DNA from 4 places in the Streptomyces sp. NPDC058576 genome. Region 3 is predicted to be linked to each of the others. Evidence: riboswitches for the same ligand, from Rfam matches in the RefSeq annotation. Region 3 holds a riboswitch; each other region holds the start of a gene.
The links. Region 3 has a riboswitch for cobalamin ahead of metE (5-methyltetrahydropteroyltriglutamate--homocysteine S-methyltransferase). Riboswitches for the same ligand answer to the same signal wherever they lie in the genome.
Positions count from the first base shown of each region.

Region 1 (7,976 bases), on a different contig from region 3:
CGAGCCGGCGCCGCACGACCTCGACCCGCTCGTCGGTGTCCCGGGACGCGGCCACCTCCACGGTCAGCCCGAACCGGTCCAGCAACTGCGGCCGCAGCTCGCCCTCTTCCGGGTTCATCGTCCCGACCAGCAGGAACCGCGCCGCATGCCGTACGGAGACGCCTTCGCGCTCGACGTACGAAGCGCCCATGGCCGCCGCGTCCAGCAGCAGGTCCACCAGGTGGTCGTGGAGCAGGTTGACCTCGTCGACGTACAGGATCCCGCGATGCGCGTCGGCCAGCAGCCCCGGTTCGAACGCCTTCACGCCCTCCGAGAGCGCCCGCTCGATGTCCAGCGCCCCCACGAGCCGGTCCTCGGACGCGCCGACGGGCAGCTCGACGGTCCGCGCCGCACGCGACACACCGGCGGTCTCCGCGTGCGGCCCGTCGGGACACGCCGGATCGGGGGAGACGGGATCACAGGAGAACCGGCACCCCGGCACGACGGAGACCTCGGGCATGAGGGCGGCGAGGGCCCGCACGGCGGTGGACTTGGCGGTCCCCTTCTCGCCCCGCACGAGCACTCCGCCGACGGCCGGACTGACGGCGTTGAGCAACAGCCCGAGCCGCAGGTCGTCCTGCCCGACGATCGCGGTGAAGGGATACGGCGTACTCACTTGGCCTCCTGGTCGACATGCTGTCCAGCTTGTTGCCCGAGCCCGGCGGCCCCGGCAACTTCCAGCCCCTCGCCTCTCGGCGCAGCGGCCCCGGCAACTTCAAGCCCCTCGCCTCTTGGCGCAGCGGCCCCGGCAACTTCAAGCCCCTCGCCTCTTGACGCAGCGGCCCCGGCAACTTCAAGCCCCTCCGGCGATTGAGGAGCGGGGTCCGGGGCAGCGCCCCGGCTCTCCGGAGCACCCGCACCCGCACCCGCACCCGCACCCGCACCCGCACCCGCACTCGGCAGGGCCGGCGCCCCCGGCGGCACGAACGGCAACCCCCCAGGCGCACCCCCCTCGATCAACCGCCACAACGCATCCGTGTCCGCGTGCTCCTCCACCAGATCCCCGAGCCGATCCAGCTGCTCCTCCCGCAGCACCCCGAAACTCGTGTCCGGCGCCGGCACGAACCGCCGCCCGGCGGCCCGGGCCACTTCCTCCAGGAACCGCCGCCGGAACGCGTCGCTCTCCAGCGACCCGTGCCAGTGCGTCCCCCACACCGCCCCCACCCGGCACCCGTCGAGGAACGGTTCCCCGCCCCGCACATCGGCCACCCCGTGGTGGATCTCGTACCCCTCCACCGGCTCGCCGAGCGCCGAACCCACCGGCCGCGCCAGCGTCTTGTCCCGGTCGAACCGCACCCGTACGGGCAGCAGCCCCAGCCCGTCCACGACCCCCGCCCGCGACTCGACCTCGTCCTCGATGCGCTCACCGAGCACCTGGAACCCGCCGCAAATCCCCAGCACCGGCCGGCCCTCCGCCGCCCGCCGCACCAGCGCGTCCGCGAGTCCCCGCTCGCGCAGCCAGGCGAGGGCCTTCACCGTGCCGCGCGTGCCGGGCACGATCACCAGGTCGGCGTCGGCCAGCTCCTCCGCCCGGTCCACGAACCGCACGACGACGCCCGGTTCGGCGGCCAGGGCGTCCACGTCCGTGAAGTTCGACATCAACGGCACCGCGCAGACCGCGACCCGCAACACGTCTTCCCCCTGAGGCGGCGCGACGACCGACTCCCGTACGGCACCCCGCAGAGACACCCGCAGGCCGTCCTCCTCGTCGATGCCGAGCCCGTGGGCGTACGGCAGCACCCCGTAGGTCCGACGCCCGGTCAGGCCGTACAGCATGTCCAGGCCCGGCTCCAGCAACGAGACGTCTCCCCGGAACTTGTTCACCAGGTAGCCCGCGACCAGCGACTGGTCCTCCGCGCTCAGCAGCGCCGTCGTGCCGAAGAACGAGGCGAACACCCCGCCCCGGTCGATGTCCCCGACCACCAGCACGGGGAACCGCGCGGCCCGCGCGATCCCCATGTTCACGATGTCGGTCCGCCGGAGGTTGATCTCGGCGGGGGACCCCGCCCCCTCGCAGATCACCGCGTCGTACGTCGACCGCAGCTCCGCCAGACAGTCCGTGACCGTCCCGAGCAGGGCCTCCTGACGGCCCCCGTGGTACCCCCGGGCGCTCATCTCGCCGACCGGCTTCCCCATCAGGACCACCTGGCTGGAGCGGTCGCTGCCGGGCTTCAGCAGCACCGGGTTCATCAGAGCCGTCGGCTCCACCCGGGCGGCCTGCGCCTGCATCGCCTGGGCGCGCCCGATCTCCGCGCCCTCACGGGTCACGAAGGAGTTGAGGGACATGTTCTGCGCCTTGAAGGGCGCGACCTTCACGCCCCGGCGCACCAGCCAGCGGCAGATGCCCGCCGTGACGACGCTCTTGCCCGCGTCCGAGGTCGTTCCCGCGACCAGCAGCCCGCCGCCACTCATGCCCGTCCCCGTTCCCGTACCGCACTCCACCGTGTCGTACCGCTCATGCCCGCCCCCGCTTCCGCGCCGCGACCGATCGCCGCGCGACCAGGCGTCCCGCCGCCAACCGCCCCGCCACGCACACGCCCAGCGCCAGCGCATTCACCCGGCGCGAAAGCAGCACCGCGCGCTCGATGTCCGCGCCTCGCACCTCCCGCCCGGCCGCCCCGTTCAGCACCGGCCGGTGCTCGACGCGCCCCGCGTACGCCAGCGTCCCGCCGAGCCGTACGCCGAGCGCCCCCGCGAACGCGGCCTCCACCGGCCCCGCGTTCGGGCTCGGGTGACGGTGTGCGTCGGCCTTCCAGGCGCGTACGGCTTCCCGGGGCCGCCCGCCGCCCACCACGGCCAGCGCGGCCGTCAACCGGGCGCCGGGCCACCCCACCACGTCGTCCAGGCGCGCCGAGGCCCAGCCGTAGCGGCGGTAGCGGGGCGACCTGTGGCCGACCATCGCGTCGAGCGTGTTCACCGCCCGGAACCCGACGAGCCCCGGAACCCCGCCGATCGCCCCCCACACCAGCGCGCCGACGACTGCGTCCGAGGTGTTCTCGGCGACCGACTCGACGACCGCGCGGGCCATCCCCGGCCCGTCCAGGGAGTGCGGATCGCGCCCGCACAGATGCGGTAGCCGCTCCCGGGCCACCTCCAGGTCCCCGGCGGCCAGCGCGCCTCCGATGGCGCGGGCCTCCCGGCCCAGCGACGTACCGCCGACGACGGACCACGCGGTGGCGGCGGTCAGCGCGACGGCGAGCGCCGGGCGTCCCCGCACGGCGCGGGCGGTCAGCGCGGCGGCTCCCACGGCGCCTCCGGCGCAGACGAGGGTGTGCAGCGCGCCCCGGCCGCGGTCGTCACGCCACAGCACGGACTCGACCCGCGCGGCGGCGCGGCCGAACGCGGCGACGGGGTGGCCCCTGCGGGGGTCGCCGAGCAGCGCGTCGGCGATCAGCCCGGTGGTGGCGCCGTACGCGAAGACACGGTCCGCACGCACGGCTCAGCCCGTCGCGGAAAGAGGCGTTCCGGCACGAAGGGGGGCGGGAATCGGCGCAGGAGACGGCGCACGGCGGCCGGGCATGGTGTAGGTCCTCACTCAGGGTCCGCGCCCTGGTTCGACGTGACCGGCGACGAGAGTCTCCTGGCTCCCGGATCCGCAGTTCCCCCGGCCTTCCAGCCCGCGTGCCGCGAGCCGTGACGTCCGGTGTGGGGGAGTGCTCCCCGGTGACAGTGGCGGGACCGCGCCGGATTCGCACCGGCTTCCTCTGCTGTCGCCGTAAATGGCTCCGGCAGTCCACCACGCCCCGAGAACAGTCGTCAACTCGCTGTTGACCTGCGGGGCTCCACTGTGGGCGGACGCACATCGGGCCGGACACACGAGGGTGTGTCCGGCCCGAAGGAGTGCGCTGTGCGGGGTCAGGCGACGATCAGGTAGATCCCGTACGAGACCGCCGCCACGCACAGCCCGAAGCAGGCGTACGCGCCGGTGCGCGCCAGCGCGACCGATCCGCCGGAGGCGCTGCTTCCGGCCGTCGCGGACTGCTTGGAGAGGGCGACGATGCCCAGGGTGAAGAGGCCGACCAGCGCGACGGTGACCACGAGACTGACACCGAAGACGGAGGCGAGAGCTGCCCAGTCGATTTTCATGCGGATGTGTCCTTACACCTTGGCCGGCGGCCGGGCCGGGTCGTCGGGCGCCGAGGCCGGGGCCGGGATGGTGGTCATGAGCTCGGCGGCCGGGCCGCCGATGGGCGGCGGCTGGACCGCGGCGATGGCGGTGGTGACGACGCCCTGGCGCTCGTCGTCACCGCCGTCCGTGTCGTTGACGTTGGTGTGGTCGACCGGCTGCCGGCGCGAGGCCAGCCAGATCGCGAAGGAGCCGCCCACGAGCAGGATCGCGGTGACGGTGATGCCCCACGTGCCCTGCTTGGTCAGGAACTCGGCGCCCGCGCCGACCAGACCCGCGGCCGGCAGCGTCAGACCCCAGGCGATGAACATCCGGGTGGCGGTGGACCAGCGGACCACGCCTCCCTTGCGGCCGAGACCCGCGCCCATCACGGCCCCGGAGCAGGACTGCGTGGTGGAGAGCGAGAAGCCGAGGTGCGAGGAGGCCAGGATGACGGTCGCCGCACTCGTCTGGGCGGCGAAGCCCTGCGGCGGCTGAAGGTCGGTCAGGCCCTTGCCCATGGTGCGGATGATGCGCCAGCCACCGAGGTACGTACCGAGCGCGATGGCGACACCGGCGGAGACGATGACCCACATCGGCGGGTTGGAGCCGGGGGCGAGGACGCCGCCGGTGACCAGGGCCAGCGTGATGATGCCCATCGTCTTCTGGGCGTCGTTGGTGCCGTGGGCGAGCGAGACGAGACCGGCGGAGGCGATCTGTCCGGCCCGGTAGCCCTTGGCCGTCGACTTCAGCTGGTTCGGGTCGGTGACCTTCCGGTTGATCCGGTACGTCAGCCGCGTGGCCAGCATCGCGGCGAGGCCGGCCACCAGCGGGGCGGCGATCGCCGGGAGCAGCACCTTGGTGACCACGGTGCCGCCGTTGATCGACGACCAGCCGGCCGACATCACCGCGGCGCCGATCAGACCGCCGAACAGGGCGTGGGAGGAGCTGGAGGGCAGGCCGACCAGCCAGGTCAGGAGATTCCACAGGATGGCGCCGACGAGCGCCGCGAAGATGACCTCGGTTCTGAGGCCGTCCTCGTTGACAATCCCGCCGGAGATCGTCTTGGCGACCTCCACCGACAGGAACGCGCCGATCAGGTTGAGAACGGCGGACATCGCCACCGCTGTCTTGGGCTTCAGTGCGCCGGTCGAGATGGTGGTCGCCATCGCGTTGGCGGTGTCGTGGAAACCGTTCGTGAAATCGAACACGAGAGCTGTTACGACCACAATCGCAAGCAGCAGCGTGATGTGTTCCATTTACCCAGGCAATCGTTCGACGTCAGTGGCACGTGGACCGTAGGCAACCTGAGTGAACGGAAGATGAACTGAGCAGGGCGTTGCGGTGACCCCAAACGGAGTGGGCCGCCTCCGCTTGTGTGCGGGGGAGGCTGCGCGTGCCTGTGGGGCGGGATGTGGGCGGCCTTTGCCGCCCGTTGGCGAACCTTGCGACCGGCTGTTCGGCACCCGGAAGAGATCCCCGTCACTCCCTTCGTGACGTTCCGGTTGCGCGCCCTCCCCCCTACGCTCGCCCCATGAGCGAGCAGCAGCCGGAATCCGTCGGCCAGGCCTGGCGGGCCGTCGTGGACACAGCCCGTCGGAGCGCGGCGGACGGCCTGGTCGTCGGCACCTCCGGCAACGTCTCCGCCCGCGTCGGCGACCTCGTCCTGGTGACGCCCAGCGGGGTTCCCTACGACCGGCTCGGCCCCGAGGACGCGGTCGGCGTGGACCTGGAAGGGCGCCAGGTCCTCGGGGACCTCGGGCCGACCAGCGAACTCCCCCTGCACCTGGCGGTCTACCGCTCCACCGACGCCGCCGCCGTGGTCCACACCCACGCCGTGCACGCCACCGCCGTCTCCACCCTCGTCACCGAGGTGCCGCTCGTGCACTACGCGGCGGCCATCCTCGGCGGCCCCGTCCGGACCGCCGCCTACGCCCGCTACGGCACCCCGGAGCTGGCCGACGCCATGCTCGAAGCCCTCCGGGGCCGCACCGGCTGCCTGCTCGCCAACCACGGCACCGTCACCTACGGCGACACGCTCGACCAGGCCTACGACCGCACCGCCCAACTGGAGTGGCTCTGCCACCTCTGGCTCACCGCCAGCTCCGTGCCCGGCCGCACCCCGGCCCTGCTCGACACGGCCCAGCTGGCCGAGGTGACCGAAGCGCTCAAGGGGTACGGCCAGCCCGGCTGACCCGAGTCCGGGGCCCCGCGCCCCTGCCCGCCGGGCCGCCGGAGACACGGGAGCTGCCCCGGACGGCCCCGCCCACTGGCACCCCGCCTCCCGCCCCAGGACACTGAAGCGGTGCGCCCGGTAACCGCGACGGCAACGGCCGTCACCACGATCCTCGGCGTCGGTGCGGCAGCGGTCGCGGCCGGCCGGTACGCCAGTGACGTCGCCCTCAGGGCGACGCCCGGACGTCCCCTCCCCGCCGACCGCAGACTCACCGTGCACGACACGGCGGCCGGGCAGGTCACCCTGACCCGTTCCTTCTCGGCGCTGAGGCCCGGCACCTGGGGCCTCGCCGGACCAGGGGTCCACGCGGTCGTCGGGCCGGTCGTCGAAGGGGCCTCCCAGGGCGCCGACACCGTCGTCCGGAGACTGGAGAGCGTCGGCGCCGGGATCCTCGAACCGGGCGCGAAAGTGCGTCTCACCCCCGCCCTGTACGGCGGTGACCCCGGCAGCGACCTCGGCCTGGATCACCAGGAGGTCGAGATCCCCGGCGAGCTCGGGACCCTGCCCGCCTGGTACGTCCCCGGCGGGCGCGAGACCTGGGTCATCACGGTGCACGGCCTCGGCGCCACCCGGTCCCACCCCATGAACCTGATGGGCTTCCTGAACGCCCAGCACTTCCCGGTGCTCGACCTCGCCTACCGGGGCGACCCCGGAGCCCCTCGCCCCGCCGACGGCCTCGGCCACTTCGGCGTCTCCGAGTGGCGCGACCTCGACGCCGCCATCCGCTACGCCCTGCGCTACGGCGCCCGCAACGTGATCGTCCACGGCTGGTCCACCGGTGCCACCATGGCCCTGTACGCCGCGGTCGAGTCCCCGCTCCGCGACCGGATCAGCGGCATCGTCCTCGACTCCCCGGTGCTGGACTGGCCGGTCACCCTGCGCGCCCTGGCCGCCGCCCGCGGAGTCCCGGCGGCCCTGCTGCCGCTCGCCGTCCGCGCCGCCCAGGGCCGGACCGGCATGAGCCCCGCTCCCGTGCTGGAGACCTCCGTACCGGCCTCCCTGCACACCCCGACCCTGATCCTGCACGGCCCCGACGACACGATCGCCCCCTGGCTCTCCTCCCGCGAGTTCGCCGCCCGCCGCCCGGATCTGGTCAGCCTCCACGCCGTGGCCGAGGCTCCGCATGCGTCGATGTGGAACGCCGACCCGGCCCGCTACGAAGAGACCCTGCGACGCTTCCTCACGCCCCTGATGTGAGCCGATGGGGTGAACTCTCCCCCTTGCCGTCGCACCGGAGGAACCTTTCACGTACCGGTGAAACGCCTTCCGTTTGGGCTTTCGGGCCGTCAGGAGCAAGACTGCTCCCGTGACGTCCCGTACCCCGCGCGACTCCAGGCTGCGACTTGTCCGCCCGCGACCCCTTGCCACCGCCCGCAAGGCCGTGACCACCCGGCGCACCAGGCCGGCCCCCAGGCCCCCCGAGGGCACCCCGCCCCGTGCGGAACTGGCCCGCCAGGCCAGGGCGGTGCTCGCCGACGCCGTGCGCATCGCCCACTGGGCGGCCGGCACCCCGGGGCCGGGCAACGCCGCCCCGCTCGCGGCCCATGCCCTCGAACGGGCGGCCACCGCCCTGGAGCTCTCCCCGGCGCAGGTGCG
Region 1 covers NZ_JBHXPF010000037.1:53,654-61,629, forward strand. The annotation lists gene ACFWRV_RS24145 (putative cobaltochelatase) at 1-655, opposite strand, end outside; gene ACFWRV_RS24150 (cobyric acid synthase) at 652-2,451, opposite strand; gene ACFWRV_RS24155 (cobalamin biosynthesis protein) at 2,495-3,475, opposite strand; cobalamin riboswitch at 3,613-3,745, opposite strand; gene ACFWRV_RS24160 (hypothetical protein) at 3,895-4,125, opposite strand; gene ACFWRV_RS24165 (anion permease) at 4,138-5,403, opposite strand; gene ACFWRV_RS24170 (class II aldolase/adducin family protein) at 5,679-6,338, shown strand; gene ACFWRV_RS24175 (alpha/beta hydrolase) at 6,450-7,577, shown strand; gene ACFWRV_RS24180 (hypothetical protein) at 7,762-7,976, shown strand, end outside.
Region 1: another riboswitch for cobalamin. It lies ahead of ACFWRV_RS24155 (cobalamin biosynthesis protein); the one in region 3 lies ahead of metE (5-methyltetrahydropteroyltriglutamate--homocysteine S-methyltransferase).

Region 2 (6,684 bases), on a different contig from region 3:
TGCGCCACAGAATGTCCCACGGTGTGCTGTGACGGCCGTGATAAATCTTCACGACCGCCCGGGGAACGCCACCCCTGTTTCCCGGGGGCGCTACACACCGGCCGAACGCCGGTCGCACTCCATCCATATCCGGGGGGATCAGGACCTGATCCGCAGCCTTGTACGGCGCGGATCGGCGTGGAGAAAGGCGCACCACCATGACATCGGCGCAGGTCGACGAGGGACAGGTCGACAAGGGTCAGCCCGGCGGCAATGCCGGGGACGCCGGAACCAGCGGCGAGGGATACCAGCGCGGTCTGGGAGCTCGTCAGATTCAGATGATCGCCATCGGCGGAGCCATCGGCACGGGGCTTTTCCTCGGCGCGGGCAAAGCCATCGACCGGGCCGGGCCCAGCCTCATCCTGGCCTACGTCGTCGCGGGCCTGGTCATCTTCTTCATCATGCGGGCCCTGGGCGAACTGCTCATGTACCGCCCGGTCTCCGGCTCCTTCTCGGAGTACGCCCGTGAATTCATCAGCCCGTTCTTCGGATTCGTGACGGGCTGGACCTACTGGCTCTTCTGGGTCGTCACCGGAATCACCGAAGTCACGGCCGCCGCCACCTATATGACGTACTGGTGGAACATTCCGCAGTGGCTGTCCGCCCTGGTCTTCACCATCATTCTCTACGGCGCCAACCTGATCTCCGTGAAGCTCTTCGGTGAGCTGGAGTTCTGGTTCTCCATGGTCAAGGTCACCGCCATCATCGGCATGATCCTGATCTGCGCGGGCGTCCTCACCATCGGCTTCTCCGACGCCGGCGACACCGCGACCGTCTCCAACCTCTGGAACGACGGCGGGTTCTTCCCCCACGGCATCACCGGCACGCTCATGACGCTCCAGATCGTCATGTTCGCCTTCCTCGCCGTGGAACTCGTCGGCGTCACCGCCGGGGAGTCCAAGGACCCCAAGACCGTGCTGCCCAAGGCCATCAACACCGTGCCGTGGCGCATCGCCGTCTTCTACGTCGGCGCGCTCATCATGATCCTCTCGGTCGTGCCGTGGTCCACCTTCAAGCCCGGCGTCTCCCCGTTCGTGAAGGCCTTCGAGGAGATGGGGCTCGGCGTCGGCGCGGCCATCGTCAACTTCGTCGTCCTCACCGCGGCGCTCTCCTCCTGCAACTCCGGCATGTACTCCACCGGCCGCATGCTCCGCGACCTCGCGCTCAACGGCCAGGGCCCCCGCGCCTTCACCAAGCTGACGAAGAACGGCCTGCCGCTGGTCGGCACCACGTTCTCCGCCGCCCTGATGCTCGTCGGCGTGTGGATCAACTACCAGTGGCCGGGCGAGGCGTTCAACTACGTCGTCTCCTTCGCGACCATCTCCGGCATGTGGGCCTGGATCATGATCCTGATCAGCCAGATCCGATACCGCCGCAAGGCCGACGCCGGTCTGCTGCCGCAGTCCTCGTTCAAGGCCCCCGGCGCCCCGTACACGAGCTGGTTCGCGCTCCTGTTCATCGGCATGGTCATCGTGATGATGGCGATCGACAAGGACGCCAGGATCTCGCTCTACTGCGCACCGCTGTGGGCGCTCATCCTCTTCGTCTCCTACCGGGTGCTCCAGGCGCGCACCCCGTCGGCCCCGGAGAAGACCTCCACCGGGACCCGCTGACCCCGAGGGCGGGCCCCACGACCGCCCCCTCCTCCCGGACCGCCCCCGGCCGCCCCAAAGGCCGACGGCGTCCAGCATGCGGCCCCTCGCGTACCACCCATCGGTACGCGAGGGGCCGCCTGCCTCAATCCTCCGCCTTGCAGCCGCACGCACCCAGCCCCGCTCCTTCTCCCACCCCCCCCATTCCCGGTCGGTCTTATCCTGGCGCCATGCTGACCATCACCCAGACGCTCTACGACCAGATCGTCGCCCACTCCCGCGCCGACCACCCCGACGAGGCGTGCGGAGTGGTCGCGGGCCCGGCCGGGACGGACCGCCCCGAGCGCTTCATCCCGATGCTCAACGCCGCCCGCTCGCCCACGTTCTACGAGTTCGACTCGGCCGACCTGCTCAAGCTCTACCGCGAGATGGACGACCGCGACGAGGAACCCGTGATCGTCTACCACTCGCACACGGCGACCGAGGCCTACCCCTCCCGCACCGACGTGACGTACGCCAACGAGCCCGGCGCCCACTACGTCCTGGTCTCCACCGCCGACACCGACGGCTCGGGCCCCTTCCAGTTCCGCTCGTACCGCATCGTGGACGGCGAGATCACCGAGGAAGACGTGCAGGTCGTCGAGGCGTACTGAGCCCCCGGGCGGCCAGTAGGGCCGCCGTACGGGTCTGGCACACTGCACCCCGAACCCATCAAGGCAGCAGGAACCAGGAAGCCGGTGCGAATCCGGCACGGTCCCGCCACTGTGACCGGGCCCCCTCCCGCGCGGACGCGTCCCCGACAGGACGAACCGCACCGGAGGGCGGCCCGGAAGCCAGGAACTGGCCCGCCGCCTTCTCGCATCGACCAGGGGACGCGGAAATCCCCCGGAGAGGCCCCGCCATGTCCCGGCGCACCCCCGCGCTCATAGCCGCCGCCGTGCTGCTCCCGCTCGCCCTCACCGCCTGCTCCTCCTCCGACTCCTCCGGCGACGCCGCCACCGGGGACAAGGCCGCGGCGAAGAGCGACGGCTTCCCGTACACCGTCAAGAACTGCGGTGTCACCACCACGTACAAGGCCCCGCCGAAGCGCGTCGTCACCATGAACCAGCACGTCACCGAGATCATGCTGGAACTGGGCCTGAAGAAGTCCCTCGTCGGCACCGCCTACCTCGACGACCAGGTCCTGCCGAAGTACGCGAAGGACTACGCCTCCGTTCCCGTCCTCGCCAAGGAGTACCCCTCCTACGAGCAGGTCCTCGCCGCCAACCCCGACTTCGTCTACGGCGGTTACGGCAGCGCCTTCACCGCCTCCGACGGCCGCGGCCGCGAGGCGTTCGACAAGTCCGGCATCGAGACCCGCCTCAACACCGAGAGCTGCACCAAGGGCGACCAGCCCATGGACACCCTCTACGAGGAGATCCGCGAGGTCGGCCGCACCTTCGGCGTCGCCGACCGCGCCGAAGCCTGGATCAAGCAGGCCAAGGCCGACAACGCCGCCACCGCGAAGAAGCTGGCCGACCTGAAGCCGGTCTCCGTCTTCGTCTACGACAGCGGCGACAAGACCGCCTTCACCGCGGGCGGCGAGGGCATCGGCAACGAGCTGATCGAACGGGCCGGCGGCACCAACGTCTTCGCCGACCTCGACAAGCCCTTCGGCGACGCCTCCTGGGAGAACGTCGTCGACCGCAGGCCCGAGGTCATCGTGATCTACGACTACGGCGCCACCACCGTCGAGCAGAAGAAGAAGCGCCTCCTGAGCGACCCGGCCCTCGCCGACGTCCCCGCCATCAAGAACGAGCGCTTCGCGGTCATGCCGCTCTCCGACGCCGTACTCGGCGTCCGGGTGCCCGCCGCCGTCGACAAGCTCGCGGCCCAGCTCCACCCGGCGGCCTCCACCTCGTGACCTGCCGCGCCTCCGCACCGCGGCGGCCGCTCGGTTACGCCCTGGTGCTCGGCGTCCTCGTCGCGCTCCTCGCCGTCGCCGTGCTCGCCGCCCTCGCCCTCGGCTCCGTCCGCATCCCGCCCGGCCAGGTCCTCGACATCCTGACCGGGCGGGCGGAGGCGAGCCCGTTCCGCACGATCGTCCTGGACGTCCGGCTGCCCCGGGTCCTGCTCGGCATCGTCGTCGGCGCCGGGCTCGCCGTCATCGGCACCGTCCTCCAGGCCCTCGTACGCAACCAGCTCGCCGACCCGTTCCTCCTCGGCGTCTCCTCCGGAGCCTCCACCGGCGCGGTCCTGGTGATCGTCCTCGGCATCGGCGCCACCCTCGCCACCACCGTCACGATCCCCGCCGCCGCCTTCGCCGGCGCACTCCTCTCGCTGCTCCTCGTCTACTCCCTGGCGCGCGGCGGGGGCGGCCTCACCACCAACCGGCTCGTCCTCGCCGGCGTCGCCGTCTCCTACATCCTGTCCGCCCTGACCAGCCTGATCCTGGTCACCTCCGCCCGCGCCGACCACCTCCAGGAAGTCCTCTACTGGACCCTCGGCGGCCTCGGCGCGGCCCGCTGGGACATGCTCGCGCTCCCCGCGACCACCCTGGTCATCGGCACCGCGGTCCTCCTCACCCTGGCCCGCCCGCTCGACCTGCTCCTGGTGGGGGAGGAGGGCGCGACCGTCCTCGGCCTCGACACCGCCCGCTTCCGGGCCGCCGTCTTCGTCCTCGCCTCGCTGATGACCGGGGCGCTCGTCGCGTACAGCGGGGCGATCGGCTTCGTCGGGCTGATGGTCCCGCACATGGCCCGGATGGCCGTCGGCGCCGCACACCGCGCACTGCTCCCGGTCGTCGCGCTCGGCGGGGCGGTGTTCCTGGTCCTCGCCGACCTGGCCGCCCGGACGCTCGCCGCCCCGCAGGACATCCCGGTCGGCGTGCTCACCGCGCTGACCGGCGGCCCGTTCTTCCTCTGGATGCTGCGGCGCAGACCCGAGGGAGCACCCGCATGACGACCGTACGTACTCCCGAGGGAGCCCGCCCGTGACCACCCTGCGCACCGAGGCACTCTCGTACGGCACCGGCGAGGGCCGCCACCTCGTCGACGCCGTCGACCTCACCGCCGCCGACGGCGAGACCGTCGGCCTCGTCGGCCCCAACGGCAGCGGCAAGACCACCCTCCTGCGCTGCGTCTACGGCACCCTGCGCCCCACCCACGGCCGGGTCCTCCTCGACGGCGACGACCTCGCCACCCTCCCCGTGAAGGCCCGCGCCCAGCGCATCGCCACCGTCCCGCAGGACGGCCACGCCGGCTTCGAGCTCACCGTCGGCCAGGTCGTCGCGATGGGCCGCGCCCCGCACAAACGGTTCTGGGAGGCCGACACCGCCGCCGACACCGACCTGGTCACCGAGGCCCTCGCCCGGGTCGGGATCGCCGCGCTCGAACCCCGTACGTTCTCCTCCCTCTCCGGCGGCGAACGCCAACGGGCCCTGGTCGCCCGCGCCCTGGTCCAGCAGCCCTCCCTCGTCGTCCTGGACGAGCCGACCAACCACCTGGACATCCGCTACCAGCTGGAGATCCTCTCCCTGGTCCGCGACCTGGGCACCACCAACCTCCTCGCCCTGCACGACCTCAACCTCGCCGCCTACTACTGCGACCGCCTCTACGTCCTCATGGACGGCCGCGTCGTCGCCTCCGGCACCCCCGAAGAGGTCCTCACGGCCGATCTGCTCGGCGAGGTGTACGGCGTCGCCGCCGAGGTCAGCGCCCACCCGAAGACCGGCGCCCCCACGGTCGTCTACCTTCCGGAAGGGACCGACAGCCCCACCCGGTCCATATAGCGGTCGCTCACCATCCACCATGTGGGATCACACTCGGGTTTCCGCACAGGGAATCGATACGATGCCCGCATGGTTCCCCATGACGTGAGCAACAAGACGCCGGGCACGCTGCTCGTCGCGCGGCTGCACGTCGACCTGTGCAGGCTCGCCAGCGCGATCTGTCCCACCGCAGCCTGCCCGTGAGCCGCCCGGCCTGAGCCGCGGTCCGCGCGCCCACCACACGCACCACCCCCTGCGCGGGGGCAGAAACGCGCGCCCCACGCCACCTCTCCGCTTTCGACAGGAGCCCACGCCATGGCCATCGAGGTCCGCATCCCGACCATCCTCCGCACCTACACCGACGGCGCGAAGGCCGTCGAAGGCAACGGGGACACCCTCGCCGACCTCTTCGCCGACCTGGAGAGCCGCCACACCGGCATCCGTGAGCGCATCGTCGACGGTGCGAACGGCGAACAGCTCCGCCGCTTCGTGAACGTCTACCTCAACGACGAGGACGTCCGCTTCCTCGACGGCATCTCCACCAAGCTCAGCGACGGCGACAACGTCACCATCCTCCCGGCCGTCGCCGGCGGCATGCGCTGATGCGGTACGACTCCCCGCTGGCGGCCGTGGGGAACACCCCCCTCGTCCGCCTTCCGCGGCTGTCCCCGTCCGAGGACGTCCGCATCTGGGCCAAGCTGGAGGACCGCAACCCCACCGGCTCGATCAAGGACCGCCCCGCGCTCCACATGGTCGAACAGGCCGAGAAGGACGGCAGGCTGACACCCGGCTGCACCATCCTGGAGCCCACCAGCGGCAACACCGGCATCTCGCTCGCCATGGCGGCCAAGCTCAAGGGCTACCGCATCGTCTGCGTCATGCCGGAGAACACCTCGCAGGAACGGCGCGACCTGCTCGCCATGTGGGGCGCCGAGATCATCTCCTCCCCGGCCGCAGGTGGCTCCAACACCGCCGTCCGCGTCGCGAAGGAGCTCTCGGCCGAGCACCCGGACTGGGTGATGCTCTACCAGTACGGCAACCCGGACAACGCGGGCGCCCACTACGCCACCACCGGACCGGAGATCCTCACCGACCTCCCGTCCATCACCCACTTCGTCGCGGGCCTCGGCACCACCGGCACCCTCATGGGCGTCGGCCGCTATCTCCGCGAGAACCGCGAGGGCATCCAGATCGTCGCCGCCGAACCGCGCTACGACGACCTGGTCTACGGCCTCCGCAACCTCGACGAGGGCTTCGTCCCCGAGCTGTACGACGCCTCGGTCCTCACCACCCGCTTCTCGGTGG
Region 2 covers NZ_JBHXPF010000039.1:64,849-71,532, reverse strand. The annotation lists gene ACFWRV_RS24960 (amino acid permease) at 198-1,652, shown strand; gene ACFWRV_RS24955 (Mov34/MPN/PAD-1 family protein) at 1,862-2,284, shown strand; cobalamin riboswitch at 2,298-2,495, shown strand; gene ACFWRV_RS24950 (ABC transporter substrate-binding protein) at 2,533-3,534, shown strand; gene ACFWRV_RS24945 (FecCD family ABC transporter permease) at 3,531-4,571, shown strand; gene ACFWRV_RS24940 (ABC transporter ATP-binding protein) at 4,603-5,400, shown strand; gene ACFWRV_RS24935 (putative leader peptide) at 5,470-5,583, shown strand; gene ACFWRV_RS24930 (MoaD/ThiS family protein) at 5,695-5,982, shown strand; gene ACFWRV_RS24925 (PLP-dependent cysteine synthase family protein) at 5,982-6,684, shown strand, end outside.
Region 2: another riboswitch for cobalamin. It lies ahead of ACFWRV_RS24950 (ABC transporter substrate-binding protein); the one in region 3 lies ahead of metE (5-methyltetrahydropteroyltriglutamate--homocysteine S-methyltransferase).

Region 3 (7,945 bases):
GCTCGATGCGCCCCGCCGCGGTGGCGGCCGCTCCGGTGACCTCGATGCCGGGTGTCAACGTGACGTCGGGCCAGCCCCCGCCGAGGCTCCGCCGGTACAGCTCGTCGTGGATGTCCCCGAGCGTGTCCCCGCTGACGCCCTTGTAGAGCTGCCACTGACGGGGCAGGAGCCGGTCCCGGGTGGCCTGCGGAAGTCCGTGGAAGTAGCGGGTGTAGTCGGGCGTGAACTGCTCCAGGCCGATCTTGCTGTACTCCATGGGCGCGAAGGCCGGCGTACGGGCCAGCCAGGTCAGCGCCTCCGCCCCCTCGGGCCGGGACCGCAGCAGGTCCAGCAGGACTTCGGCGCCCGACTGGCCCGAGCCGACGACGGTGATGTGGCGGGCGGCCAGCAGCCGGTCCCGCTGGGCGAGATAGTCCGCGGAGTGCAGCACCACGGCGGCCGGGTCCCCGACCAGCTCCCGCAGCGGTTCGGGGACGTGCGGCGCCGTGCCGACGCCGAGGGCGAGGTTACGGGCATGGGCGAGCCCGCTCGTGAGCGCTTCCCCGTCGGGGCCGAGGCGGCTGAACTCCACGGCGAACGCGCCCTGTCCGGGGTCCCAGGCGACGGTGTCGACGCGGTGGCCGAAGCGGGTGGAGGGCAGTTCGGTGCTCACCCAGCGCAGGTAGTCGTCGAACTCGGAGCGGTGGATGTGGAAGCGCTCGGCGAAGTAGAACGGGAAGAGCCTGCGGCGGGTCTTGATGTAATTGAGGTAGGACCAGGGGCTGGTGGGCTCGACGAGGCTCACCAGGTCGGCCAGGAAGGGCACTTGCAGCGTCGCGCCCTCGATGAGCAGCCCGGGGTGCCAGTGGAAGGCGGCGCGCTGCTCGTGGAAGGCGGTGCGCAGCCCGGGAACGCCGTCGGCGAGTGCGGCGAGCGAAAGGTTGAAGGGCCCTGCCCCCACCCCCAGCAGATCGAGGGGCGGCGTGCGCGGTCCGGGTGTCATCGGGTTCCTCCGGCGGGGGTCGCTGGGGCGGCGGGGGGTCGTCCCGTACGCGTCGTGCGCATCGTCGACGTCATGGCGACAGCCTTTCCGTCACGGGGGCATCGGTACCTTCGGCCGCCGCGGCTTCGCTCGCCGCACGGTCCGCCGCCGCCGTGACGAGGTCGAGCAGGGGTAGCAGGTCGGCCGTGGCGGCGTTCGGGTGCAGGAGGGTGGCCTTCAGCCAGAGGCGGCTGCGGCCGTCGCCGTCCTCCGCGACCGCCCGGCCGAGGACGGCGCGCCCCTCGGTGAGCAGGGTGCGGCGGACTGCGGCGACCACGGCGTCGCCCGCCTCGTCGGGCAGCCCGTCGGCCACCGTCGGCCGGAACAGCACGGTGCTGATCCCGATGTCGCCGGGCCGGCGGCGCAGTGCCGGGCGCGCGTCGACGGCCCGGCCGAACTCGTGGGCCGTACGCACGCAGTGCTCGACCAGTGTGCCGAGCCCCCGGCGTCCGAGGGCGCGGAAGGTGACCGCCATCTTCAGGGCGTCGGGGCGGCGGGTGGTACGGATCGAGCGGCCCAGCAGGTCGGGGAGTCCGGCCTCGGTGTCGTCGTCGGCGTTGAGGTAGTCGGCGCGCAGGGACAGCGGGGCGAGCATCGCGGCGTCGGCGACGGCCAGCACTCCGGCGGCGACCGGCTGCCAGCCGAGTTTGTGCAGGTCGAACGTTACGGTGGCGGCGTGCTCCAGGCCGGCGAGCTGAGGGGCCAGGCGCTCGCTGAACAGCAGTGGGCCGCCGTACGCGGCATCGACGTGGAGCTGGGCCGTGTGCCGTTCGGCGATGCGGGCGATCTCCGGGAGCGGGTCGATGCGCCCCTCGTCGGTGGTCCCGGCGGTGGCGACGACCAGGAGCGGCGCTCCGGCGAGGCGGGTCAGGGCGCGGTCGAGGGCGGCCGGGTCGATCCGGCCGTTGCCGCAGGGGACGACCGTGGGGGCGGGCAGGCCGAGCATCCAGGCGGCACGGTGGACGCTGTGGTGGACGTTGGCGCCGGTCACCACTCGCAGCGGACCGGGGGCCGACCGTTCCCGGGCGAGGAGCAGGGCGACCAGGTTGGACTCGGTGCCGCCGCTGGTGATGAGCGCGTCGGGGGCCGGGGCCGTGGGGTGGACGAGCCGGGCCAGTGCGGCCGTGGTCAGCTCCTCGATCACACCGGCGGCGGGCGCCTGGTCCCAGGAGTCCATGGAGGGGTTGAGGGCCGCCCCCGCCAGGTCCGCCGCGACGGCCACGGCGAGCGGCGGGCAGTGCAGATGGGCGACGCAGGCGGGGTCGGCCGGATCGGCGGCCCCTTCCGCGACCGCGCGCACGACGTCCCCGAGCGCGGCCTCGGGGCCGACGCCCTCCTCCGGCAGAACCGGGGAGCAGAGGGCCAGGGTGCTCAGGGCCACGGCATCGGGCCCTCCGGCGGGCAGCGGTCCGCCCCGGGCCGGGGCGGCGTTCTCCAGGGCGTCCAGGACGATCGCGGTGAGGGCCCGCAGGTGGTCCGGCCCGTGCGCACCGCCCGCCACGAGGCCTCCCCGTACGTCCTGTGCGCCGGGCCCCGACGGCGTACCGGCACGCGCGCCCGACGCCCCGGCCTGCGCCGGGGGTTCGCCGGGGAGCGGGAGCGGAGGAGGCGGCATGGCGAGGACCTTCGGTCGTGGTGCGGGCGGGCCGTGCGGAAGCGGGTCCGCGCGCGGGGCGACACCGGGGGCGGAGAGATCCACCGCCGGGGATTTGCTGGTTAGGCTAACCTAACTTGGAGGGCGCGAACGACGGGCGGCCCGCCGGGCCCCGGAGGCTGCTTCGCCTACTGGGCAACCGAGTTGCCGGGTCCCGCCTCCGCTGCCCGGCGCAGCGCGTCCGGGGAGCCCAGCAGGTCGGGCGGCAGATAGCGGGAGCCGATGCCCAGCTCCCATCCGTGCACCTGGACGGCGAGGGCGGCCAGGGCGAGGGGGTCGAGCGGCAGCAGGGTGCGGGGCGCGGGAGCGGGTCCCGCACTCTCCCGGTAGGCGTCGAGCCGGTCCGCCAACGCCTGCTCGAACGCGTGCTGTTCGTCGTCGAGGAGCAGGCGCAGAAGGTGCTGATCGGGGGTGAGCGCGCCTACGGCGTCCAGCGCGGCGGCCGCCTGTACCCGCTCGTCGGCATCGGGCTTGCGCAGGGGCACGGTGGGCCGGTGGCGGGGCTGGTGGCCTTCCGCCTCGGCCAGATACGGGCACAGGGCGTCCATCGCGGCGAGGTCCGCCGGGTCCGATGCCGAGGCGAGCGAGGAGTACGGCACCCCTTGGCGGATCGAGGGCGCGAAGTCGTTCCGCAGCAACGGCCCGATCACCCGCTGCCGTTGCCGGACGAGACCGCTGGCGAGGGAGACCGCGAAGAGGTCCAGCCAGGTCCGGGCCGAGGGAGCCTGCGCGTTTGAGAAGGCGACGACGTCGCCGAAGGATATGTCCTCGCTGCTGAGGCTCTCCCCGACCAGGGGGAAGAAGATCTCCTGGTCCCCGTCGGGGAAACAGCCGACGCTCATCTCCCCCAGGTGGCACTCCGCCGCCGTGCTCAGCGCGGAGCGTGCCAGATCGTCGAGCGCGATCCCCTGCCCGGTGCGGGCGGCGACGTGGTCGAGCAGTTCCTCGGCCAGTTCGCGCATCCGCCGCGGGTCCGGATCGTCGTAGCGCATCCGGTGCCACCGCCCCGCGGTACGGCCGACGATGCCTTCCGATGCCTCGCCCAAGCGCCGGATATCCACCTCATGACACGTCACTTCCCGCACGCACGCCGCCCTTTCGTGATCTTCGATCCGGAAGCGGCACGCTATCAGCGGACTCGGACACGCACCGGTCCGTACGGGTGGGGGCCCGGCGCGGGAGCGGCGGTCACCGCTCCCGCACCGGGCCCGGATCACGCCGCGTCGGTGGGCAGCTCGGCGCGGATCTCCCGCGCGGCGGCGACCAGGTTCTCCAGGGAGGTCCGGGTCTCCAGCCAGCCTCGGGTCTTCAGGCCGCAGTCGGGGTTCACCCACAGCCGTGTCGCCGGGATGGCCTCAAGTCCCTTGCGCAGCAGGGCCGCTGCCTCCTCGGTGCTGGGGATGCGCGGGGAGTGGATGTCGTAGACGCCGGGTCCGGCCTCCCGCGGATAGCCGTGGGCGGCCAGTTCGCGGGCGACCTGCATGTGGGAGCGGGCCGCCTCCAGGCTGATGACGTCGGCGTCGAGGTCGTCGATGGCCTGGACGATGTCGCCGAACTCCGCGTAGCACATGTGGGTGTGGATCTGGGTGTCCGGCCGCACGCCTGCGGTGGCGAGGCGGAAGGACTCCGTCGCCCACTCCAGGTACGCGGCGTGGTCGGCGGCGCGCAGCGGGAGCGTCTCGCGCAGCGCGGGTTCGTCGACCTGGATCACCGACGTTCCGTTCGCTTCGAGGTCGTTCACCTCGTCGCGCAGGGCGAGGGCCACCTGGCGGGCGGTGTCGCCGAGCGGCTGGTCGTCGCGGACGAAGGACCAGGCGAGCATGGTGACCGGCCCGGTGAGCATGCCCTTGACGGGGCGCTCGGTCAGCGCCTGCGCGTACGTGGTCCAGCGCACGGTCATCGGCTCGGGCCGCGAGATGTCCCCGGCGAGGACCGGCGGGCGGACGTAGCGGGTGCCGTAGGACTGCACCCAGCCGTGCTGGGTGGCGAGGTAGCCGGTGAGCTGCTCGGCGAAGTACTGCACCATGTCGTTGCGTTCGGGCTCGCCGTGCACCAGGACGTCGATCCCGGCCTTCTCCTGGAAGGAGAGGACCTCGCGGATCTCGTCCTTGATGCGCTCCTCGTACCCGGCCTCGTCGATCCGGCCCGCCCGCAGGTCCGCCCGCGCCGTGCGCAACTCGGTGGTCTGCGGGAACGAGCCGATCGTGGTGGTCGGCAGCAGCGGCAGCCCGAGGTGCGCGCGCTGGGCGGCGGTCCGCTCGGCGTACGGCTGGGAGCGGCGGCCGTCCGCGTCGGTGATGGCCGCGGCACGGGCGCGGACGGCCGGGTCGCGGGTGATCGCGGCGTCGGTGCGGGAGGCCAGGTCGGCGCGGTTGGCGGCGAGTTCGGCCGCGATGGTGTCCGTTCCGGCGGCGAGACCGCGGGCCAGGACGACGATCTCGGCGGTCTTCTGCCGGGCGAAGGCGAGCCAGCGGGCGATCTGCGGGGCGATGTCGGTCTCGGCGGCGGCGTCCAGCGGGACGTGCAGCAGCGAGCTGGAGGCGGAGACGTCGACCCGGTCGGCGAGGCCGAGCAGGGTGCCGAGGGTGGCGAGCGACTTCCCGTAGTCGTTGATCCAGATGTTGCGGCCGTTGACGACACCGGCCACCAGCCGCTTGCCGGGCAGTCCCCCGGCGGCGGCCAGGTCGTCGAGATTGCCCGCGCCGGTCTCGGTGAAGTCGAGGGCCAGCCCGTCGACGGGAGCCTTGGCCAGGACCGTCAGCGCCTGGCCGAGCCGCCCGAAGTAGGAGGCGACGAGCAGCTTGGACCGGTCCGTGAGGCCGCCGAGCTCGCGGTAGGCACGGGCGGCGGCGTTCAGCTCGGCCGGGGTGCGGTCCTGAACGAGCGCGGGCTCGTCCAGCTGCACCCACTCGGCACCGGCCGCGCGCAGGTCCGCGAGGACCTCCGCGTACACCGGCAGCAGCCGGTCCAGCAGGGTCAGCGGCTCGAAGTCCGGGGCCACGCCGGGGGCCGCCTTGGCGAGCAGGAGGTAGGTGACGGGGCCGACCAGGACCGGGCGCGGGGTGTGGCCGAGCGCGAGGGCCTCCTTGAACTCGGCGACCTGCTTGGCCGAGTCGGCGGTGAACACCGTGTCCGGTCCCAACTCAGGCACCAGATAGTGGTAGTTGGTGTCGAACCACTTGGTCATTTCGAGCGGGGCCACGTCCTGCGTGCCGCGGGCCATGGCGAAGTAGCCGTCGAGGGCGTCGGCGCGGACCGCGTCGCGGTGCCGCTCGGGAACAGCGCCGACCATGACACTGGTGTCCAGGACATGGTCGTAGTACGAGAAATCACCGGTCGGCACTTCGTGGACGCCGGCCTCGGCGAGCTGCTGCCAGGTTCCCCGGCGCAGTTCCGCGGCGGTCTGCCGGAGGGCGTCGGCGCTGACGCGGCCCTTCCAGTAGCCCTCGATGGCCTTCTTCAGTTCACGGTTCTGACCCTGGCGGGGGTAGCCGTACACGGTGGCCCGTGCTGCCGCGGCTGCGGGCTTCGCTGTCACGTGACTCTCCTTCGCGAGCGTGTCTGCGGTGCAGATCCCGGGACGGGACGCGGACGCGAAGGGATGACGCATCGGGCGGACACCGGACACGTCGAACCGTGTCCGTCCACCTGATGGTTACGCCGACCCGCCCACGAGGTCACCGAGATCTCCGCACGCGAACGGTCGCGTGCGGGCAACGGGCAGGTCTTCGGACTCGCGGGCACGTCTGCCGGGGCAGACACCTAAAGGCCGTCGCTTCCCAGACCCGGCCGGGCCCAGTGCGTATGACGGCGGTCGTTCCCACTCACCGCTGCGGGGCAGTCCCGGATTCCCACCGGGTTCCCTCTTGCGACACCCTGTCTGGCGGACAGGGCGAACCAGTTGCAGCGGCCAGCCTAGGGGACGACCGCCGGGCGCACACCGTTGTTCACACTTCGGACGGTGATGTGAGACACGCGCCCGCTTCTTCCCGATCGCGCTGAAGACCGGGCCGGGCCACGGAGCGGGGGCGACACGGGTTCCCCCATCGTTCGACTTTTCGCCATCCGCTCCCTGACCTTCGGTCAGGTCGTTCGGCTCGACTGTGCGGAGGCAGTGACCCAGATGTAACCGATTGGCGTAGAGAACGCGGAACCACGGAGCGTCACAAGCCGTTCTTCTTCGCACTACACGGCCGCCGACCCGCGGCGAAGCCGACCGAGGAAAGGGACAACGCCCTATGAAGAAGACAGTCGGGTGGGCCCAGGACGGCGACGACTGGACGATCACCGTGAACGGCACGCTGTATCGCGCGATCGAACGGCCCACGGACGGCCGGGTGCACGACTACCTGGTGAGGGGCGACGACCTGACCGCCGAGTGCCCGAGCCTGGGGCACGGGCTCGGCGTGATCCGGGCGCACGAGACCCGGCGCTGACACCCCGCCGGTCCGACGACGAGGTGCGGAGGCCGCCCGCCGCCCGCGCCTCGACGCGGGCCCCTCGGCGGCCCCGGCAACCGTCAGCGATCAGCCGCCGTCAGTCCGTGCCGCCGACGCCGTCCGCCTCGTCCGGCGTCCGGCGCAGCAGATAGGTGTCCATGATCCAGCCGTGCCGTTCGCGGGCCTCGGCGCGCAGGCGGCTGATGTCGTCGGCCACCTCGTCGAGCGGGCCGGAGACCAGGATCTCGTCGGGGGTTCCGATGTACGCGCCCCAGTGGATCCACAGGCCCCTGCCTGTCAGATGGGTGAAGCTCTCGTGGCCGTCGAGCATCACGACGATGTCGCCGTCGTCCTCGGGGAAGCCCTGGGCCAGCCGCCTGCCGGGGGTGATGTGGATGGGCCGGCCGACCTGGTTCAGGGTGACGCGGTGCCGGGCGGCGAGGGCGGAGACGCTGCTGATGCCGGGGACCACCGCATGGCCGAATTCCACCGTGCCGCGCCCTCGGATGTCGTCGAGGATCGCCAGCGTGCTGTCGTAGAGGGCCGGATCGCCCCACACCAGGAAGGCTCCGCACTGCCCCGGTGCGAGCTCCTCGATGATCAGGCGCTCGCAGATGTCGGCGCGGCGGTGCCGCCAGTCGTGCACCGCCGAGGTGTAGCGCCCGCCGTCCTGCTGGGTCCGGTCGCGCCACGGGTCGTCGGCCTCCACCACGCGGTACGGGCCGGTGAGGTGCTCGTCGAGGATGTCGCGCCGCAGCCGGGTCAGGGACTCCTTCTCCTTGCCCTTGCCGAGCACGAAGAAGACGTCGGCCCGGCGCATGGCCTTCACCG
Region 3 covers NZ_JBHXPF010000032.1:522-8,466, forward strand. The annotation lists gene ACFWRV_RS21970 (lysine N(6)-hydroxylase/L-ornithine N(5)-oxygenase family protein) at 1-982, opposite strand, end outside; gene ACFWRV_RS21975 (pyridoxal phosphate-dependent decarboxylase family protein) at 1,053-2,636, opposite strand; gene ACFWRV_RS21980 (Imm49 family immunity protein) at 2,804-3,760, opposite strand; gene metE (5-methyltetrahydropteroyltriglutamate--homocysteine S-methyltransferase) at 3,889-6,213, opposite strand; cobalamin riboswitch at 6,377-6,592, opposite strand; gene ACFWRV_RS21990 (hypothetical protein) at 6,914-7,111, shown strand; gene cobF (precorrin-6A synthase (deacetylating)) at 7,212-7,945, opposite strand, start outside.

Region 4 (7,976 bases), on a different contig from region 3:
TCTGCAACCCGGTCCTGGAGGAGCTGGCCCCCGAGGCGCGGGTGCTGGACGACTCCAACGAGGGCTGCCTCTCGGTCCCGACCGCGTACGCCTCGCTCGCCCGCCCCGACTACGCGGTGGTGCGCGGCCAGGACGCCCGGGGCAACCGGATCCGGATCAAGGGCACCGGCTACTTCGCGCGCTGCCTCCAGCACGAGACGGACCACCTGTACGGCTACCTGTACATCGACCGGCTCTCCAAGCGGGAGCGCAAGGACGCGCTGCGGCAGATGGACGAGGGCACGCCGCGCTACGAGACCGTCCCGAACGACTGAGTCCGCGCCGGACGGGCCCGCCACCGACCCCCGGTGCCGGGCCCGTCCGGCGTTCAGGCGACGTCGGGCACGGCCGTGGCCGACGGGCCCCGGAAGGTCCGGCGGTAGGCGTTCGGCGTGGTGCCCAGGGATCGCACGAACTGGTGTCGCAGCGTCGCCGCCGTTCCGAAGCCCGTCTGTCCCGCGATCGTGTCGATCGTCCGGTCGGAGGTCTCCAACAGATGCTGGGCCAGCAGCACCCGCTGCCGCAGCAGCCAGCGATAGGGCGTGGTCCCGGTCTCCTGCTGGAACCTCCGGGCGAAGGTGCGCGGCGACATGTGCGCCAGCGCGGCCAGTTGCTCGACCGTCATCTCCTGGTCGAGGTGCTGCTCCATCCACGCCAGGGTGGAGCCGACCGTGTCACAGGCGTTCCGGGGCAGCGGGCGGCTGATGTACTGCGCCTGCCCGCCGTCCCGGTGCGGGGGCACCACCATGCGCCGGGCGAGGGTGTTGGCCGCGTCCTGGCCGTACTCCTGCCGGATCAGGTGCAGGCAGGCGTCGATCCCGGCGGCGGTGCCCGCCGAGCTGATCACCGGGCCCTCGTCCACGTACAGCACGTCCGGCTCGACGATCGCCTTCGGGTAGCGGCGGGCCAGCTCCGCCGCGTGCCGCCAGTGCGTGGTGCAGCGGCGGCCGTCCAGCAGTCCGGCCGCGCCGAGGACGTACGCCCCCGAGCAGACGCTCAGCACCCGTGAGCCGCGTTCCACGGCCCGGCGCAGCGCGTCCAGGACCTCCTCGGGATACTCCCGGTCCATGAAGTGGCTGCCCGCCGGCACGGCGATGAGGTCGGCCTCCTCCAATCGCTCCAGGCCGTGCGGCGTGGTGATGGTGAAGCCCGCGTGGGTGTTCAGGACGGGGCCCTCGGCGGAGACCACGGCGAAGTCGTGCACCGGCAGACCCTCCTCGCTGCGGTCGAGTCCGAACACCTCGCACAGGACGCCGAGTTCGAAGGGGTGGACCTCGTCGAGGAGAAGAGCGGCGACATTGGTCAGCATGGAGCAAGTGTGGCAGCTATTTGATGCCCGATGGCAGTCCTGCCACTGATGATTTTCGTCCGGGCGGTCCAGAGTAGAGACATGAACACATTCCTGAACTACCTGGTCGTAGCGGCACTTTTCGCCCTCGTCCTCGCGCCCGTGGCCCTCGGCGTCGCCCGCGAACGCCGCATCGACCGCCAGCTGCGGGCGGCGGAACGGGGGTGGCGGGTGGCCGGACCCCCGGAAACGGAAAGCGCCGCGCGGCCGGTCACGGCCACGCGGCGCCCTCACCTCAGGACGTGGGTCAGGGTCTAGAAGTCGTCGTCGAACCCGACCGAGCCCTCGACGGCCACCTGGTAGGCGGACGGGCGGCGCTCGAAGAAGTTCGTCAGCTCCTGGACACCCTGGAGCTCCATGAAGGAGAACGGGTTCTCCGAGCCGTACACCGTCGGGAAGCCCAGGCGGGCGAGCCGCTGGTCGGCGACGCACTCCAGGTACTGGCGCATCGACTCGGTGTTCATGCCCGGCAGGCCCTCGCCGCACAGGTCGCGGCCGAACTGCAGCTCCGCCTCGACCGCTTCCTTCAGCATGTCGGTGACCTGCTGCTCCAGCGCGTCGTCGAAGAGCTCCGGCTCCTCCTTGCGGACGGTGTCCACCACCTCGAACGCGAAGTTCATGTGCATCGTCTCGTCACGGAACACCCAGTTGGTGCCCGTGGCGAGACCGTGCAGCAGACCGCGCGAACGGAACCAGTACACGTACGCGAACGCGCCGTAGAAGAACAGCCCCTCGATGCACGCCGCGAAGCAGATCAGGTTCAGCAGGAAGCGCCGGCGGTCCGCCTTCGTCTCCAGCCGGTCGATCTTCTCGACCGAGTCCATCCACTTGAAGCAGAACTGCGCCTTCTCACGGATCGAGGGGATCTCCTCGACCGCGTCGAACGCCGCCGCCCGGTCGTCCGGGTCGGGCAGATAGGTGTCCAGCAGCGTCAGATAGAACTGGACGTGCACGGCCTCCTCGAAGAGCTGCCGCGACAGGTACAGCCGCGCCTCGGGGGAGTTGATGTGCTTGTACAGCGTCAGCACGAGGTTGTTCGAGACGATCGAGTCACCGGTCGCGAAGAACGCCACCAGTCGGCCGATCATGTGCTGCTCACCCGGCGACAGCTTCGCGAGGTCGGCGACGTCCGAGTGGAGGTCGACCTCCTCGACGGTCCAGGTGTTCTTGATCGCGTCCCGGTAGCGCTCGTAGAAGTCCGGGTAGCGCATCGGACGCAGGGTCAGCTCGAATCCCGGGTCGAGCAGGTTCTTCTCTTCGTTCGTGCTCATTACTGGCAGGCCTCGCAGGACTCGGGGTTTTCGAGAGAGCAGGCGATGGCGTCCGCGTCGGGCGCCGAAGCCTGCTGTACGGGAATGGGGGCGGCGGCCGACGCCTGGCCCGACGCGGCACGGGCGATCCGGGTCGCCGGGCGCGAACGCAGGTAGTACGTCGTCTTCAGCCCCTGCTTCCAGGCGTACGCGTACATCGAGGAGAGCTTGCCGATCGTCGGCGTCTCCAGGAACAGGTTGAGCGACTGGCTCTGGTCGAGGAACGGCGTACGGGCCGCCGCCATGTCGATCAGGCCGCGCTGCGGGATCTCCCACGCGGTGCGGTACAGCGCCCGCACGTCCTCGGGAATCCACGCGAAGCCCTGTACCGAGCCGCTGGCCTCGCGCAGCGCCTCACGGGTGCGGGCGTCCCACACGCCGAGCTTCTTCAGCTCGTCCACCAGGTAGGCGTTGACCTGGAGGAACTCTCCGCTGAGCGTCTCGCGCTTGAACAGGTTGGAGACCTGCGGCTCGATGCACTCGTACACGCCGGCGATCGAGGCGATCGTCGCCGTCGGCGCGATGGCCAGCAGCAGCGAGTTGCGCATGCCGGTCTTCGCGACCCGGGCGCGCAGGGCGTCCCAGCGCTCCGGCCAGTTCAGCTCGGTGTCGTAGTGGTCGGGGTGCAGCACACCGCGCGCGGCGCGCGTCTCGGACCAGGCCGGCAGCGGGCCCGAGCGCTCCGCGAGGTCGCAGGACGCCTCGTACGCGGCCAGCATGATCCGCTCGGAGATCTTCGTGGAGAGCGCGCGGGCCTGCGGCGAGTCGAAGGGCAGGCGCAGCTGGAAGAAGACGTCCTGGAGGCCCATGGCGCCGAGGCCCACCGGGCGCCAGCGGGAGTTGGAGTTCCCGGCCTGCTCGGTCGGGTAGAAGTTGATGTCGACGACCCGGTCGAGGAAGGTCACGGCCGTGCGGACGGTGGCGTCCAGCCGGTCCCAGTCGATCGAGCCGTTCGCCACGAAGGCGCCCAGGTTGACCGAGCCCAGGTTGCAGACGGCCGTCTCGCCGTCGTCGGTGACCTCCAGGATCTCCGTGCACAGGTTCGAGGAGTGGACGACCCGGCCCGGCTCCGCCGTCTGGTTCGCGGTCCGGTTGGAGGCGTCCTTGAACGTCATCCAGCCCTGGCCGGTCTGCGCGAGGGTCCGCATCATCCGGCCGTACAGCTCACGCGCCGGAATCGTCCTGCGGGCCAGGCCCTTGGCCTCGGCCGCCCGGTAGGCCGCGTCGAACGCGTCGCCCCAGAGGTCGACCAGCTCGGGCACGTCGGCGGGCGAGAACAGCGACCACTCGGTGTCCGCGTCGACCCGGCGCATGAACTCGTCCGGGATCCAGTGCGCCAGGTTCAGGTTGTGCGTACGCCGCTGGTCCTCGCCCGTGTTGTCGCGGAGCTCCAGGAACTCCTCGATGTCCGCGTGCCAGGTCTCCAGGTAGACCGCGGCGGCGCCCTTGCGCCGGCCGCCCTGGTTCACCGCCGCCACCGAGGCGTCCAGCGTCTTCAGGAACGGCACGATGCCGTTGGAGTGCCCGTTGGTGCCCCGGATCAGCGAACCCCGGGCGCGGATGCGGGAGTACGACAGACCGATGCCGCCCGCGTGCTTGGAGAGCCGCGCCACCTGGTGGTAGCGGTCGTAGATCGAGTCCAGCTCGTCCTTGGGCGAGTCCAGCAGATAGCAGGAGGACATCTGCGGGTGCCGGGTGCCGGAGTTGAAGAGCGTGGGGGAGGAGGGGAGGTAGTCCAGCTTGCTCATCAGCCCGTAGAGCGCGGCGACCTCGTCGAGCGCCCGGACCGACTCGTCCTCGGCGAGGCCCGCGGCCACGCGCAGCATGAAGTGCTGCGGGGTCTCGATGACCTGGCGGGTGATCGGGTGGCGCAGCAGGTAGCGGCTGTGCAGCGTACGGAGACCGAAGTAGCCGAAGCGGTCGTCGGCGCCCTCGGCCAGCGTCCGCTCCACCAGCTCGTCCAGCGCCTTCGCGTGCAGCTCCACGAACGCGGCGGTGCGGTCGGCGATCAGGCCCTCGCGGTGGCCCACGGCGACCGAGGCGGAGAAGTGCGTCGCGCCCTGACCGGCTGCCTCGTCCGCGATCGTGCGGGTCAGCAGCCGGGCGGCCAGCCGGGAGTACGCCGGGTCCTCGGAGATCAGCCCCGCGGAGGCCTCGGTGGCCAGCGAGCGCAGTTCGGCCTCGTCGGAACGGGCGTTGCGCCCGCGCAGCGCGGCGGCGGCGACCCGTCCGGGGTCTGTGTCGGGAAGATCGACGGTGAGGTCCGTCAGGGTCCGCAGCAAGGCGGTCCCGGGTCCGTCGTTCGTGCCTTCGCCGGACGTGGTGGAGGCAGCGGATTCGGTGGCTGAAACCGGATCGGCGGGCGCGATGGTCACTGGGCTTTCCCTCGCTCGGCAGGGGGCCGGCGGAAGGCGGGGAAGCCGGGCAGCGCGAAACCCCGGGCAGGGCAGCACAGCTGACGGCGTCCACCGGCCTATCCGCGAGGCCCGGACGTCTGGCGTCCGGTTCGGTCGAGCCGGACGCGCTGTCGACAGGTCTTCGGACTTGCGGGTGCGCAAAAGCGCACTGATCACACCGTTGCGGGACAGTTCCGGATTCGCACCGGATTCCCCTGCGACGACAGCGAGGTCGAGCATACATGTGGGGGCCGCCAGATGCTGCGGCCCCCACATGTTGTGTCGCGTCGATTTCCTACGCCCCTCAGGACGCCGCCCTCAGCTCCAGCCGGAAGGTCATGAGGCGTAGGCCCGGCACCGGCTCCCAGTCCCGTTCGGGGGTTCGCAGAAAGCCGAGCCGACGGTAGATCCTATGGGCTGAGAGCATGGCCGGCTGCGTCGACAGGACCAGAGCCCGGACGCCATCGGCGGACTGGGCCCGCTGGACGCACGCCCGCACGAGCGCCTCTCCCACGCCCCGTCCGCGCCCCGCGCGGGCCACGGCCAGCATCCGGAATTCGGCCTCGTCCGGACCGGCGATGTCCCGCCACGGAGTGCCGGGAGGGGCATACGTCACACCCCCGAGCACCACCCCGTCCGCGTCGAGCGCGACCAGCACCTCCGCCTCGGCCGCCCGCTGCTCCACCGCCCGCAGCTTGAGCAGATACGGATCCTGCGGGCCGTCCAGCAGATCGTCGCCGAGATACGCCTCGGCGACGATCCCGCCGAGCACGGCGTACTCGGCGGGTTCCGCCACCCTGATCGTCAGATCCATCAGCCGCTCGCTCCCACCTCGTTGTTCGGTGCGCCGTCGCCCACCGGGGGCAGATCGCCGCGTTCGACCGGCTGCCGCCCGGCGACCTCTCCGGCCGGCGGCAGCACCTGGTCCAGCTCGTAGTCGTCGGCGCGGTGAGCGGCCCGCGCCGCCGACCGCAGCGTCGCCCGGTCCACCTCTTCGCGCGGCCCGCTCAGCGTGACCACGAGTCCGCCCTGTTCCCGGGCGTACGCGTGGCCCGACTCCGTGGCCCGGTACCACTGTTCGCCGTCCCGCTCGCACGTCACCAGGGGCTCCTGACCGCCCGCGGGCGCGGAGCCGTCCGTACAGTCGGCCTCGCCGTGCGGGAGACGTTCCACCGACAGCTGGATCCGGCCGCCGTTCGGCTCGGTGTACACGCTGCCGAACCCGTCGTCGCCGAGCACCCCGACCGACTGGCGCGCCAGGGCGTAGCCCGGGGCCTCGGTCACCCACACATGCTCCGTGACGGTCTGCACGGCCGCCGCCCGCGCCTCCAGCTCCGCCCGGTCGGGCGCCGGGGCGTCCGAGCCGCTGCGGCCCGCCGCCTTCGCGTCGGGCGCCGGTTCGGTGCCGCAGCCCGTCGCCGCCAGGGCCAGTGCCAGCGTCAGGGCCAGGAGGGCGGGCCGGAGTCGGGGCGATCGGGAGGGCGGCGTCATGGGCACATCCTTTCGTACGCCGAGTGCTCCGCGCACCGGGAAACCGAACGGCGGCCAGCCCGCACGAGGACGCGGGAAGGGGCCGCCGCGCCCGGGAAGGGGTGCGGCGGCCCCGATCGGCCGACGGTGCTCAGCAGCAGCGGAAGCCCTCGCGGGGGTCCGCCTCGCGGGCGTCCGTACGGCTGCGTTCGAAGGCGCGGCGGGTCATCACCGGTGCGTCCGGATCGTGCGCCCTCGCGTGCGCCAGATAGCGGTCGTACGTGGACTCGCCGGTCAGCTCACGGACGTACCAGCGGATCCGTCCCGCCACCCGCCGTACGTCCGCGACCGTCATGTCCGGCTCCCCGTCTTGGCCGCCTCCTTGCGGATGCCGCCCTCGGGGCCGACGCCCGCCGCGAGGAGTTCGGCCTTCTCCTCCTTGGTCGCGATGAGCGAGGCCGGCGCGACGAGCTTGGACTCCACGTACGGCGTCTCGTGGAGCTTGACGCTCTCCGGGTCGCGGATGGCCTTGTAGCAGACCCGCCCGGCGTCCACGAGCACCACGATGATGAGGAGTGCGAAGAGCGCGCTCAGCACCCCGTCGACGGTGGAGTTGGTGACGACGGTCCGCATCTCCTCCATGTTCTTCGCGGGGGCCAGCACCTCTCCCGCGTCGATGCCCGCCTGGTACTTGTCGCGCTGGGCGAAGAAGCCGACCTTCACGTCCTCGGAGAAGATCTTCTGCCAGCTCGCGGTGAGCGTGACCGCCACGTCCCAGGCGAGCGGCACCGCGGTGACCCACGCCCACTTCAGACGCCCGGACTTGACGAGCAGGGTGGTGCAGACGGCCAGCGCGACGGCGGCCAGCAGCTGGTTGGCGATGCCGAAGAGCGGGAAGAGCTGGTTGATGCCGCCCAGCGGGTCGTGCACGCCGACCCAGAGGAAGTAGCCCCAGCCGCCGACCACGACGGCGCTGGCGAACCAGACGCCCGGCTTCCAGCTGACCTCGCGGAACGGCTTGTAGGCGTTGCCCAGCATGTCCTGGAGCATGAAGCGGCCGACCCGGGTGCCGGCGTCCACGGTGGTGAGGATGAAGAGCGCCTCGAACATGATGGCGAAGTGGTACCAGAACGCCTTCATGCCCGCCCCGCCGATCACCGCGGAGAAGATCTCCGCCATGCCGAGCGCGAAGGTGGGCGCGCCGCCGGTCCGGGAGAGGAGGCTCTGCTCCTCGACGTCCTTGGCGGCCTGGGCCAGGGCGTCCGGGGAGATGGTGAAGCCGAAGTTGGCGACGGCCTCGGAGGCGGACTGGACGCTGTCGCCGATCACGCCGACGGGCGCGTTGATGGCGAAGTAGAGGCCGGGGTCGATGATGCAGGCCGCGATCATCGCCATGATCGCCACGAACGACTC
Region 4 covers NZ_JBHXPF010000056.1:24,059-32,034, reverse strand. The annotation lists gene def (peptide deformylase) at 1-314, shown strand, start outside; gene ACFWRV_RS29365 (GlxA family transcriptional regulator) at 368-1,348, opposite strand; gene ACFWRV_RS29360 (hypothetical protein) at 1,430-1,645, shown strand; gene ACFWRV_RS29355 (ribonucleotide-diphosphate reductase subunit beta) at 1,642-2,658, opposite strand; gene ACFWRV_RS29350 (ribonucleoside-diphosphate reductase subunit alpha) at 2,658-5,072, opposite strand; cobalamin riboswitch at 5,209-5,345, opposite strand; gene ACFWRV_RS29345 (GNAT family N-acetyltransferase) at 5,398-5,907, opposite strand; gene ACFWRV_RS29340 (hypothetical protein) at 5,907-6,584, opposite strand; gene ACFWRV_RS29335 (YbdD/YjiX family protein) at 6,715-6,918, opposite strand; gene ACFWRV_RS29330 (carbon starvation CstA family protein) at 6,915-7,976, opposite strand, start outside.
Region 4: another riboswitch for cobalamin. It lies ahead of ACFWRV_RS29350 (ribonucleoside-diphosphate reductase subunit alpha); the one in region 3 lies ahead of metE (5-methyltetrahydropteroyltriglutamate--homocysteine S-methyltransferase).